Linked DNA regions of Flavivirga eckloniae. The protein of the gene in region 2 binds, or shares a complex with, the protein of the main gene of each other region. Links are inferred from orthologs where the notes say so. Each region holds a gene or a part of one and is shown on either strand. Other genes may lie near its edges.

The links.
Region 1: the proteins of pheT (region 2) and pheS are in contact, whole or in part, in a crystal structure (PDB 6P24), measured with the Escherichia coli proteins. The link is inferred for Flavivirga eckloniae from one-to-one orthologs.

Annotation. Positions count from the first base shown.
Region 1 is NZ_CP025791.1:3,253,550-3,257,838, reverse strand. Bases 1,455-4,289 are described here. They hold pheS (phenylalanine--tRNA ligase subunit alpha), read right to left. Parts: upstream 3,465-4,289; coding sequence 2,445-3,464; downstream 1,455-2,444. Other genes in these bases: cydB (cytochrome d ubiquinol oxidase subunit II), read right to left, coding at 3,637-4,289; C1H87_RS13480 (T9SS type A sorting domain-containing protein), read left to right, coding at 1,455-2,421. In the rest of the region: C1H87_RS13485 (hypothetical protein), read right to left, coding at 1-150; more of C1H87_RS13480, read left to right, coding at 409-1,454.
Region 2 is NZ_CP025791.1:5,504,712-5,514,739, forward strand. The notes cover bases 2,846-5,873. They hold pheT (phenylalanine--tRNA ligase subunit beta), read right to left. Parts: upstream 5,559-5,873; coding sequence 3,132-5,558; downstream 2,846-3,131. Other genes in these bases: C1H87_RS22630 (phosphatase PAP2 family protein), read right to left, coding at 2,846-3,090; C1H87_RS22640 (TlpA disulfide reductase family protein), read left to right, coding at 5,710-5,873. Outside these bases: C1H87_RS22615 (ABC-F family ATP-binding cassette domain-containing protein), read left to right, coding at 1-657; C1H87_RS22620 (DUF2007 domain-containing protein), read right to left, coding at 806-1,060; C1H87_RS22625 (hypothetical protein), read left to right, coding at 1,353-2,117; more of C1H87_RS22630, read right to left, coding at 2,272-2,845; more of C1H87_RS22640, read left to right, coding at 5,874-6,921; C1H87_RS22645 (hypothetical protein), read left to right, coding at 7,171-9,618; C1H87_RS22650 (VOC family protein), read right to left, coding at 9,622-10,002.

The DNA.
Region 1 (4,289 bases), 2.3 Mb from region 2 along the record:
ACTGGTAACAATAAGGATCATTTCTAAATCAACTTCTTTATCATTTATTATATAAGCGTTCCAATCTTGCGTTTTGTAAATAGCATTGTATTCATTTACTACAGCTATATAAACGTCTTCAACTTTTGGTATTTGGATATCTTTTTTCACAACAACTAATTTTAGAGTGTAAAAATAAAGCATTTGTTCTAGCATTTAAAACATATGTACTTCAACCAAGGTAACTTATAGAGTAATTTTATAATTGTCGTTCTTAATGTTTTTGTATACTATCAAAAAAACATTTAAACTAAGTAGTAGCAACAAAAACCTTATAGTTTCACTATGATAAGCTACTCAATAGGACCATTGAATAAAAAAAACTGTTAAGTCTTTTTTAATTCATGTATTAATTAAAACCCAAACCGAATGAAATCTAAACTATTTATACTAATTGCCTTAGTTACCGTCACAAATCTAATAGGACAGACTTTGCAAGAAGCAGGCATCTCTGAAACGGCTCGTAATTTTATTAGAAACTCGGGGTTCGAAGAACAAATTATTAATGATGAGAGATTGCAATATTGCCTTAACGGCATTATTTATTCTGACCCTGCTCCAACAGGAGCGATATCAATAACAACAGTCAATCAGTTATTAAATAATATAACCGCAGGTACAATATCTTCTCCTAAGACATATTTTGTAGATGGAACCTTTGTTTTAAATGCAACTCAAACTATAAATATTCCATCTCATGTTATTGTTTATGTACGGGGAAGTATTTTTAAAACAGGAGATCATGATATAATTCTACCTGGAGCTACAGATTTAGGCCCTGAAAATAGTGATGAACACATATTTCTTATAAGTAATAGTAGAAACGTAAAACTTATTGGTATTGACAACCCTATCATTGAAAGTAACCCAGAAGGCGATGAATACAATAGAGCAACAGGATTTTACCTTCAAGGGAGTAATAACATAGAAATTAGAGGGTTTCATATAAAAAATGTATGGGAAGGTGTAAATTGTAGATGGGAAGTAGATAGGGCTTTAATTAGAAATAACTACATACAAAACACTAACAAAAGAGCTGTTTGGCTTTTAGGAGCCAATGAGTGCATAGCCGTTCATAATTTTATCGATAATGCTGGTTGGGATGGTTTTGACTGGGATGCATTCGCTGGAAGTAGAAGTCCTGACAACAGTGGAACACTTGATACTAGTGCATCGGCGATTGGAGCTCCTGTAGCTACACCTACAGGAAATCTAGGAAACACTGGCTTCGAAAATTTTGTTATCGGGTCAGGAAGATTTATGGGTTTTGTAGAAGAAGGTGCCAGAGACACTTTTATTGTAAATAATATTGGTTTTATGGCCAATTACCTTCCTGCCAATCCGATTCGATTAGGATTCCAATTAGGTTGGGCAGATAATGCAAGCTCAGAAGGGTTTATGAACGATACAGGACTTAGAACCGAAGATAATGTGTTTGTTTCTAATGTCATTTATAGACCAGAAGCTTACAATATAGAAGATCGAGCGGGAAGAGTTAGAGGTGGTGGTGAATATTTTGCAAAAGATGGCACAAACGCTGACCCTAATTTTGATAGAAAAGGACTTACTTACTTTTTCGCAAATGAAGGCTATGGTACATTAAAAGATGGCTCTCCTATTGGTCAAACCACAAATCCTGATTTCTTTAGGGATGCCATTTGGAACGACAATGTTCCTACAAATTTTGAATCTTTTGACAACCGATATGCTGATTTTAACCCTCAAACTAGAGTACAGGCTTTAAAAGATAAATTTCGTATTGGAACGACGACAACACTAACTCCTGAAGGTCCAGTCCCAGTTATTGAAGATAATTGTAACCAACCTCCAACGGGTTTAAAATTGCTTAGTGTTACTGCTAATACCATTACTTTTTCGTTTGACAATGAAGCTACTAATACAAGAACTTTTGAACTACGTTCTTATCCTCCAGGAACTTCCGATCCTTTTAATGTAAATACTAATTCCAATGGTTGGGCAGGTGCATCTGCTGGCGCAACAACCATTACAATGGGAGGAAGAACGGAAGGACAAGCTTATGATTTCTCCATACGAGCTTTATGTTCAGGACAAACCCCTGGAACTAGCTCACCCTCAGAAGTTGTTACACTTACATTTAGCCAGACGTTGAGTACAGAAGATTTTAAAACAGAAGCATCAAATATAATTATATATCCTAATCCAACAGCAGATATCATTAATATTGAATCTAAAAGTGATCTTAATACACTTGAAATCTACGATATAATCGGAAAGAAGGTTTCCAGTTATGGAAATAAAAAAGCTATCAATATAAGCTCTTTAAATCCAGGGATATATTTCTTAAAACTATCACTAGCAAATTCACAAAGTGTGATCACAAAACGGATCATCAAAAAATAAAGAATGACTAACTAAAGAAAGTATTACAAAGCACTTTTAAACTGCTCCAAGAAACGTACATCATTTTCACTTAATAAGCGAATATCACCAATTTGATGTAGTAACATGGCAATACGATCTATACCAACCCCAAAAGCAAACCCAGAGTATTCGGTTGGATCTATTTTACAGTTTTCTAAAACATTAGGGTCTACCATACCACAACCTCCAATTTCCAACCAACCGGTTCCTTTGGTGATTTTATAATCAGTTTCGGTTTCTAACCCCCAATACACATCTATTTCTGCACTAGGTTCTGTAAATGGGAAGTAAGATGGGCGTAATCGTATTTTAGATTTCCCAAACATCTCGGTAGTAAAATGTTGAAGCGTTTGTTTTAAATCTGCAAAGCTTACATCTTTATCTATATAAAGACCTTCAACTTGGTGGAAAAAACAGTGAGATCGTGCCGAAATGGCTTCATTTCTATATACCCTACCCGGTGAAATAGTTCGAATAGGAGGTGTGTTATTTTCCATATAACGTACTTGCACAGAACTAGTGTGTGTACGCAATAAGATATCTGGATTCGTTTGAATAAAAAACGTATCTTGCATATCGCGTGCCGGATGGTACTCAGGCAAGTTTAATGCTGTAAAGTTGTGCCAATCATCTTCTATTTCAGGACCTTCACTAACGTTAAAACCTATACGTGAAAAGATATCAATAATTTGATTTTTCACAATCGATATAGGATGTCGTGCACCAATCTGTATCGGCTCTCCCGGACGTGATAAATCACCATAAACACCTTTTACTTCTTCATTGCTCTCTAACTCTTCCTTTAAGGCATTTACTTTATCTTCAGCCGTTTTTTTAAGCTTGTTTATAGTTTGACCAAACTCCTTTTTCTGATCGCTGGCTATATTTTTAAACTCAGCAAAAAAGTCATTTAGTAATCCTTTTTTACCTAAATATTTTATACGAAACGCTTCAACCTCTTCCTTAGATTGGGTTTTAAAGGTTTCTGCTTCTGCAATGAGTTCTTTTATCTTATCTATCATAACACGCTTAAAATGATGGCAAATTTACTATTTTTTACGAGATTTATGTTAAGGATTGCTGTGGAAATCCTTTTGTTTTAGCAAAAGATTGTGGTCTTTTGGTTATTCTCAAGGCAGTCGTACAAATACGACTTGCGGCTTTAAAACCTAAAAATTTAAGCTATTCATAACTTCAATGTTCTCCATAACCCACATCATCCATTTTACCACTAAATACTTTGTATTGAATTATAAAGTATACTATAACCAGAATTAATGCTATAACAAACCAAATAATGCCTACAGAAAGTCCGTAAGCATCAGCAGCAACATTATACAACGTTAACGAAGGGTTTACATTGTTTGTCGATGGTAATACATTGGGAAATATGGAAGCAACTGTAGAAGCTAATCCGCCCACCAAAAACAAACTGGAAAACAAAAAGCCTAAACCATCTTTTTTAAAGCGCTTAATATTAAACAAGCCAAATAATCCTATAAACGTTATTAAAGGAAATACCCAAAGTATAGGGTAATCTATAAAATTATGAAATGGTTTTGGCTCTATAATATGCCAAATAAACAAAGAGAAAATCACCAATGCCAGAAGCACAAAATTGAGTTTAAAAATAACGTCTTTTAATTTTGGGTTTAAAGCCGAATTGGTTTTGTAAATAATCCAATTGGCACCATGAATAGTCAATACTATTACGCTTATAATGCCCAATAAGATCGTAAACCAATCAATAATACCTAATTGCTCTGCTTGTGGACTAAACGTAGGATTCCAAAGTGGTAAAAAGAAATAATGAGCTTCCTGCGTTGAAACACCATCTTTTACCATTC
Region 2 (10,028 bases):
GCAGCATCTGCCGAAGGTGAGACCTTATTTAAAGATATAGATTTAAATCTGGCTAAAGGCGACAAGGTTGTGGTTTTTTCTAGAGACTCTAGAGCTACAACAGCATTTTATCAAATATTAAACGACAAAGTAAAGGCAGATACAGGTAAATTTGCTTGGGGCGTAACAACAACGCAGTCTTATTTACCACTGGATAATAGCGAGTTTTTTAACAACGATTTAAACTTAATTGATTGGTTGCGCCAATGGGCAAAAACTGAAGAAGAAAGAGAAGAAGTTAATATTCGTGGTTTCTTAGGTAAAATGATTTTTAGTGGGGAAGAAGCTTTTAAGAAATCGTCTGTACTATCTGGGGGAGAGAAAGTACGTTGCATGTTATCTAGAATGATGATGACCAGAGCTAATGTACTTCAATTAGATGAGCCTACAAACCATTTGGACTTAGAGAGTATCACGGCCTTTAATAATTCATTAAAAAACTTTAAAGGCACTATTTTGTTTACCACGCACGATCATGAATTCGCGCAAACTGTAGCAAATAGAGTTGTAGAGTTAACACCAAACGGTATTATTGATAGATACACTACGTTTGATGAGTACATGCAAGATTCTAAAATTAAAGAACTTCGTAATAAAATGTACACTGTAGCGGTTTAAAGGTTAACAGCGTACAAAACTTTATCATTTATTCTGAGAGTTTAGAGTTTTAACCAGCAAATTATGAATAAATGCTGGTTGTCTTTGTTCTTACTTATTAAACATTATCGGTATTTTAATAGGAAAGGTTAGAATACCTTTTTTGTTTCTATGTATCTAGTTGAGAAGTTATGCTTTGTACAACAAGAACGGCTTGATCTAGTTCATCTTTATTTACGAAAACTTCCTGAAAGCCGGGTAAAATACCACCACCAAAACCAGCCAAACGAGCAGACTCGGTAGTATCTTTAACAATGGCATGAATATTAATAGCTTTCAGCTCATCAATAATGCGTTGAACGATTATAAAATCTCCGGTAAATATTTTTATATAATTAGAATCTTCCATAGTGTACTGTATCACTTAAAGGTACAAAATTTAATAGAAACCGTTGGTTAATCATGTTAAATTTTCAATAGTACAAAAAACAAATAACAAATAACATCTCACGGTTTATTTGTTGACTTATAGGTGTTTACATGTTTGTTGTGTAAATGCATTCTTTTTATTTGTATGTTTATTTTCTTTAATAAGTTGTAATACAACTAGCCTTAGACGAATGGCAACACTTCAACGTATTTGTAATCAGTTAGTTGTGATTTGTTTCTTTTTTATGTATAATTGTTCATACTTATACCCCTAATTATTATAAAAAATGAAAAAAATTACCTTAACTTACTTATTGATTTGTTTAATTTCTATGACTTATGCCCAAGTTGGAATTGGAACCGTAACACCTAATAACTCTGCCATATTAGATGTTGATAGTTCTGATAAAGGGCTGTTACCTCCTCGTATGACCAATGTTCAAAAGAACAATATTATTAATCCAGCAACTGGACTAATGGTTTACGATACTACTAATAAATGTACTTCTGTGAATATAGGGTCTCCTGGTGTTCCAAACTGGGAGTGCTTAAATGAAGTAGATAATACGACCATACCCTCTGTAATTGTTTCTGATAGTGCTTTAACTCTTAATGAATCGACTTCTTGGGTTGATGTTCCAGACCTAACAAGAACATTCACAATTTTAGAGGAAGAAACCGTGAGGATGGACTGGACTTTGTTTGTCGGTCAGAATAATTCTAGTACTAGCGATGGGTTTGCTCAAATGTTTACTATACTTGATATTAACGGAGTTAATGATCCAGATTCATCTAATTATTTACCTATGATTCACAGTCCTGGAGGTAATAGTTTTCGTCTTTTGATGAATAATTCTACATTTTCTCATACGATTGCGTTACCACCTGGGACTTATACGATAAAAGTAAAAGTTTATGTGGCTAGCTTTTTAGGATCTACCAATGCTATTAAGCTTGGTCATAGAACTACAGGATGGGCCGGAAGTTCAGGTATGACTAATGACGAAAGAAGGAATGCTGCTTCAAATAAACTAATAATTTCCTTTTTATAAAATAAAGGAAACCATTTGTAAATACATAGATTGCTTTTAAGGTTGAGCTTGTTCAAATAAACTTTAAACATGATGTATAAAGTATTTGGCAAGCTCTTTTTTATAGTACACAACCAAAGAGTTTGTTTTGATGTAATAGCAGCAATTAGAATAGTTAAAATGTGCCTATAACGCCAATTTTATTCCCAGAAAAATGAAGTTTCCAAGAAATGCGGTTCTTTTCCTTTACCTGGTAATCATAAGCTTTGGTACTAAAGAGAAACTTATCTACAGAATCTACAACAACAATGCTTAAAACGGCTCCTAAAGCAACATCTGTAAGCCAATGAGCTCCAGAAAATAATCTTGAGATAGGAGCAATGGAACCTAGGGTATAAATACCAACTTTAGACCACGTATTGTTAAACTGTTTTGCTATAGCATGACTCATGGTAACTGATAGAACAGTATGTCCTGATGGAAATGAATGGAATTCTGGTTCATTCGACCAAAATCTGAATTCGGTGCTTTTATAGATGTTCCCTGGTCGAGCTCTACCAAAAGCCGTTTTACTCAAACTTTGTATGAGTCCAGCGGTAAATGACGATGAAATTATTAAAACACTTGTTTTCCTAATTTTCTCATTTTTAGTGAATAACCCAAAGCCGTAAAGTCCAGCGTTTGCAATAAAATAGACCTGTGGACTACCAAACCGAGTACCTACTTCTTGAAATAGGTTTGGTACGTCTGGTTCCTGACGAACAAAGAAAGCACTGCCTTCATCATCAATGGTAGAAAGCGCAAGTGATCCCAAGGTAATAGCACCCAAAGTCGCAAAGTCTTTCTTTTTCCAATGGAATGGTCTGCTAAAAGCATGTGTAACTCCCAAAAAAGCTTGTTTGGCATCATATACAGCTAATCGACCAATCGATGTGGTGTCCTTCTTTTTCTTTTCTAAGGCTATCTCCTGGGCACTCAATTTAAAAGAAACCAAGAGAATAATTGTTAGAGTGATCCTTGTTCGCAACATCATATTTATCTCAGCTCCGCCCCAAGTTGTTTTTCAAAGTTAGCTTGTAGCTTGCTCATTATTTTATCAATCTGCTTATCGTTAAGCGTTTTGTTTTCGTCTTGCAATGTAAAACTAACGGCATAACTCTTTTTACCTTTTGGCAAGTTTTTACCTTGATACACATCAAATAGATTGACATGTTTTAGCAACTTCTTCTCGCTTTGTTTCGCGATTTTGTATATAGATTCAAACGTAACCTTATCATCCAATAACAAAGCAAAATCACGACGTACTTCCGGGTATTTAGGAATAGAATTAAACTTAATAGTATTATGCTTAACTAAATCTAGAATGGCATCCCAATTAAAATTTGCAAATAGTACATCCTGTGAAATATCGAAATGTTTTAATATTTGCTTTTTTATTAATCCAAAGTCAACCAATTTGGTTTTACCCAAACTAAATTCTAGACCTTCACTAAAAAAGTCGTTTTTAACTGGGGTTTCATTAAATCTCGAAATCCCCAAACGCTCTAATACAGTAATAATATAGCCTTTTATAAGAAAGAAATCGCCTTTTTTACTTGGGCTATGCCAACTCTCTGCCGTATCGTTTCCTGTTACAAAAAGCGATAAGTGCTTAAACTCTTCTTTTTTATCTCCGAAACCATGATAAGTTTTACCAAATTCAAAGAGCTTTAAATCGCCACGTTTTCTATTAATGTTAAACGAAATGGCTTCCAATCCGGAAAACAATAACGATTGTCTTAAAACCGATAAATCATTACTTAAAGAATTAAGAATGGTAATATTGTGTTCTTCCTTTAGTTGTTCGCTTAAAGCGGTATAATTAGGAGTTGTTAGCGAATTAGAAAGTGTTTCGTAAAACCCTTGTGAGACTAATTGATTGCCTACAATATTCTGTATTTTATAATCTTCGAATTTTGATGTACCCGAAATAGACGCGTTTAGTTTTTTAGTGGTTTTAATGTTATTGTATCCGTACACACGCAGTATCTCCTCAATAATATCTGCTTCGCGTTGTACATCATTTCTATAAGCCGGAACGGTTAAACCTAAGCCCGTTTCGGTAACGTTATTTACTTTAATGTCTAAAGAGGCTAGAATGCGTTTTATAATCTCTTTAGGAATTTCTTCACCGATTAGCTTTTTAGCATTCTCAAAGCTTAAGCGTACCTCAAAATCTTTAATCTTATTAGGATAAAGGTCGATTAAATCGCTAGTAATTTCTCCACCAGCAATTTCCTGAATCAATAAAGCAGCACGTTTTAATGCATACTCCGTAATATTAGGGTCGATACCTCGCTCAAATCTAAAAGAAGCATCAGTATTTAGTCCGTGTCTTTTCGCAGATTTACGAATACTAACAGGGTTAAAATAGGCACTCTCTAAAAAGATACTCGTAGTAGCTTCTGTAACCCCAGAATCAATACCACCAAAAACTCCGGCAATACACATGGGTTTTTCGGCATCACAAATCATAAGGTCATCTTTGTGCAACTCACGCTCTACACCATCTAAAGTAGTAAATTTTGTTCCGGTAGGTAAGGTTTTTACTTTTACCTTATTGCCAGAAATCTTTACAGCATCAAACGCATGCAAAGGTTGCCCTAAATCGTGCAACACATAATTTGTTGCATCTACAATATTGTTTATAGGACTTAATCCAATGGCTTTTAAACGGTGCTGTAACCAGGCAGGCGATTCTTTAACCTTTATGCCAGATATAGTCACACCACAATACCGAGGAGCTAAATCTTTATTTTCTACATTGATATCAATTTTCAGGGTACGGTTATCTACACGAAAGGCACTAACCGATGGCGTGATAAGTTCCAAATTAAGATCCTTCTGAATTAAACCAGCTTTAAGGTCGCGAGCCGTTCCTAAATGGCTCATGGCATCTGCTCTATTAGGTGTAAGCCCAATTTCGAAAACCTGATCGTTTTCTATATCAAAAATATCTGCAGCAAGTGTTCCTACTTTTACATTGGCATCTAAAACCATAATGCCATCATGGGATTTTCCTAAGCCTAATTCATCTTCGGCGCAAATCATTCCATGACTTTCTTCACCACGTATTTTTCCTTTTTTTATGGTCCAGGATTCTCCTTCTGGCGTATAAAGCGTTGTTCCAATAGTGGCAACAGGAACTTTTTGTCCAACACCTACATTGGGTGCACCACAAACAATTTGTAAAGGAGATTCACCTCCTACATCTACAGTGGTTAATTTTAGTTTATCGGCATTAGGGTGTTTAACACAAGTTAAAACCTTTCCAACAACGACACCTTCCAAGCCACCTTTAACAGATTGGTAGTTTTCTACACCTTCAATTTCAAGACCTAGATCTGTAAGTAATTCACTAGTTTGTTCTGGAGTCCATTCAGTTTTTAAAAACTGTTTTAACCAATTGTAAGAAATTTTCATAAAACATTTGCTATTTTAAGAGTGCAAAGATAAAATATTGAAGCTAGCATTCAAACATTGCTTTTAATTTGTGGTATTAATGAAGTAAATATTATTTTTTATTTGTTAGTATTGTGTCGTTATTTCGAATAATACCATTCAAATAGATTTTATGAGATACATTACCATAGTCTTTTTAGCTCTTTTCGTTTTGGCTTGCAAGCAAGAAGCAAAAACAAACACATTACAAACGGGGACGTATCGTGCTTTATTAAAAGTAAATGAAACTGAAAATTTACCGTTTAATTTCGAAGTAATTTCTGAAAATAAATTAAACATTCTAAATGCCGAAGAGATTATTGAAGTTGAGGATGTTACTTATAAAAATGATTCGGTATATATTAAAATGCCTGTTTTTGAAGGTTATTTAGTTGCTAAAATTGAAGATGGTGCTCTTACAGGAAGTTTTGTGAAAGCTGGGTTAAATAGAATCATGGCTTTTTCTGCTGAAAAGAATACGGTTCGATTCGATACTTCGGAAAAACCTACAAACGAAATTTCAGGAAATTGGGAGGCAGTTTTTAGTCCGAAAGTTGAAGAGGATAGATACATTGCTAAAGGAATTTTTAGTCAGAAGGGGCATATCGTTACCGGAACCTTTAGAACAACCACAGGGGATTATCGTTATTTGGAAGGTGTTTTAGATGGTAATCAACTTAAACTATCAACGTTTGATGGTGCTCATGCATTTTTATTCACAGCTACAGTAACCGATAGTACTATGGTTGGTACGTTTTATTCTGGAAACCATTTTAAGGAGCCATTTACGGCCAAACGTAATGAAACTTATGAGTTACCTGATGCTAATACCCTTACCTTTTTAAAAGAAGGCTACGATAAAGTAGCGTTTTCATTCCCCGACGAAACCGGAACTATGGTTTCTTTAAACGATGAGCGCTTTAAAGATAAAGTCGTTTTAGTACAAATTATGGGAACCTGGTGTCCTAATTGTTTAGATGAGAGTAAGTTTTATTCCGAGTTTTATAAAAACAATCCGGATAAGGATATAGAAATAATAGCTTTGGCTTTTGAGTATGTAAAAACCGAGGAAGCAGCTTTTAATAATATTAAACGTTTAAAAGATAAAACCGGGATAACATACCCCGTTTTGTTAGCACAGTACGGCTCTTCAAGTAAGGTAAAAGCTCAAGAAAAGTTGCCTATGCTTAATCATGTACTGTCGTATCCAACAACTATATTTATTGATAAAACGGGTGAGGTAAGAAAAATTCATACAGGTTTTAATGGTCCTGCTACTGGTGAAAAATATGTTGCTTTTAAAACAGAGTTTTCAAGTTTTGTTAATGAGTTATTAGCAGAGTAATTTTCAATTATCCCCTCCATTTTAAAAAGTATTACTCCTAAAGTTTTTTTGTTTACAAGGTCGTAAGCAAAAAACTAAATGTTGCTATTGTATCTATAAATATTGAGCTTTTTTTGAATTTGTGGTGCTATTTTTGAAGCACGTAAATAGTCTATTCACTTAGAGCGCATTATCTTTTTTTCGATTTAATTTACATTGCTTTGTTATTGGTTTAATATATTATATTTACACCTTCTTTAATTAATCCATATGAAACTTTTCTCTCTGGTTATTTGCATTATGGTAACTCATAGTGTTTTTTCTCAAGAAGTAGCTATACCCACTACTTTTTATGAGGACGGCAGTATGTATAAAAAACCATTTGATACGTCGCAACCTTTAGCCGAATTTAAAGAGAATGAATCATGTACAGTTACAGCTTATTTAGGCAAGGATATCTATAAAATTGTGTACAAGGAATGGGTTGGTTTTGTGAATTCCGATTTTTTAGAAGTTAATGAAGACATGATGGATTTGTATTACGCTAATGAAAAAAAGGAATTTGAAGAAGCGATTAAGGAAGAAGAAAATAGAAAGAACAAGATAGCCGCTATAATTAAGAAGAAAGAAGACGAAAAAAGAAAACAAGACTCTATTGTTAAAGCTAAAGAAACTAGAAAGCGGGAAGCCGAGTTAAAGGAAAAGCAGCGTATTCAAGATTCGATACTTAAAGTTAAGGAAGCAGCTAAGCGCCGACAAGAGCTGTTGGAAAAAGCAAGACGAGAAGCAGAATTAAAAGAAAAACAGCGCGTACAAGATTCGATTGCTAAAGTAAGAGAAGAAGCCAAACGCAAGCAGGAGTTATTAGAACAGGCTAAGCGAGCAGCAGAACTAAAGGAAAAGCAGCGTATTCGGGATTCGGTAGCAAAAGCAAAAGCCATAGCCAAGCGCCAACAAGAGCTGCTTGAAAAGGCTAGACGAGAAGCTGCCGAATTAAAAGAAAAACAGCGTATACAGGATTCGATTGCCAAAGTAAGAGAAGAAGCCAAGCGTAAGCAGGAATTGTTAGAACAGGCTAAGCGATCGGCAGAACTAAAGGAAAAGCAGCGTATCCGGGATTCGATAGTTAAAGCAGAAGCTATCGCTAAGCGCCAACAAGAATTATTGGAAAAGGCCAGACGAGAAGCTGCTGAATTAAAAGAAAAACAACGTATTCGGGATTCGATAGTTAAAGCAGAGGTTATTGCTAAGCGCCAACAAGAATTATTGGAAAAGGCTAGACGAGAAGCTGCTGAATTAAAAGAAAAACAGCGTATACAGGATTCTATTGTCAAAGCCAAAGAGGAAGCCAAACGCCAACGAGAGTTGTTGGAACAGGCTAAGCGAGCAGCAGAACTAAAGGAAAAGCAACGTATCCGGGATTCGATAGTTAAAGCAGAAGCTATCGCTAAGCAGCAACAGGAACTATTGGAAAAGGCTAGACGAGAAGCTGCCGAATTAAAAGAAAAACAGCGTATTCGGGATTCGATAGTTAAAGCAGAAGCTATCGCTAAGCAGCAACAGGAACTATTGGAAAAGGCTAGACGAGAAGCTGCTGAATTAAAAGAAAAACAGCGTATACAGGATTCTATTGTCAAAGCCAAAGAGGAAGCCAAACGCAAGCAGGAGTTATTAGAACAGGCTAAGCGAGCAGCAGAACTAAAGGAAAAGCAGCGTATCCGGGATTCGATAGTTAAAGCAGAAGCTATTGCTAAGCGCCAACAGGAATTATTAGAAAAAGCTAGACGAGAAGCTGCTGAGTTAAAAGAAAAACAACGCATACAGGATTCTATAGTTAAAGCCAAAGAGGAAGCCGAACGCAAGCAGGAGTTGTTGGAACAGGCTAAGCGCGCAGCAGAACTAAAGGAAAAGCAACGTATTCAAGATTCGATTACTAAAGCAAAGGAAGAAGCCAGACGGAAGCAAGAGTTATTAGTACAAGCTAGAAAACGAGAAGCAGAGTTAATGGAACGGTTAAGGGTTCAGGATTCAATCCTTAAAGCCAAAGAAGCAGCCGAACACCAGCAAAAGTTATTGGAAGAAGCCAGAAAGCGGGAAGCGGAATTAAAAGAAAAGCAACGTGTTCAGGATTCTCAACATCAACAGCAATTATTGGAGCAAGCAAGAAAGCGAGAAGCTGTGTTAAAAGAACAATTAAGAATTAAGGATTCTATCATTAAAGCCAAGGAGGTTCCAAAAGTTCAGCAAGAATCGGTAACTACAGAAGTAAACGAAAATACCAGTTTAAAAAGAGATAAATTTCGAAATACATGCCATTATACTATAAATATGTATGATGAGTTTTATAAAAAACAGCATATACGAACGGATCCTTATTCAATAAGTGATAATTTAGAAGTGGAACTCTATAAGTATGGACAACAGGCAAGTATATTTATAAACTCTCCAGTAGATTTGGGATGCGTTAGTTATTTTACCCGTAATCGATCGTCTGTAAGAGTAACGCTTGAAAATAATAAAACCATTACGTTTTATCATACTTGGAACATGGAATGTGGAAAGTTCTTGTTTAAGGGAAACCTTACTAAATCTCATATCTTACATTTAAAAAAGTCCCCAATTAAGTCGATACTATTAAAGGGGACCGAGGGAACTCTTAATATTACGGATATAGATTATAAAGAGTTTTTTATTGATAAGCTGAAATGTATTGAATAGTTACTATTCTTCTGGGGCAGTATATGTAACAATATCGATACCAATTCCGTTAGGATCTACAATTGCAAAGTGCCTGTCTCCCCAGGGTTCATCACGAAGCTCTATTTCTATGGCAATACCTTTGCTTTTTAATTGGTTGTAAACGTCGTCTACGTTTTTTACTTCTATGGTTAAATATACGCCCTTGCCCATAAAAGGCGATTGAAAAACAGGCTTTTGACTGGGGTGATTTGGTTGTAAAAAACTGATTTCTGCAGATTTATTTGGGGTATGCATTAAAAGGTAAAACTCGTTTTCAAAAGTTACTCCAAAGTTTAAATATTGAGTGTAAAATGCTTTGGTTTCTGCTAATTTGTCTGTAATGATTCCTGCGTTGAGTTTCATAGATTTAATGTTTTGCTGATGTTCCT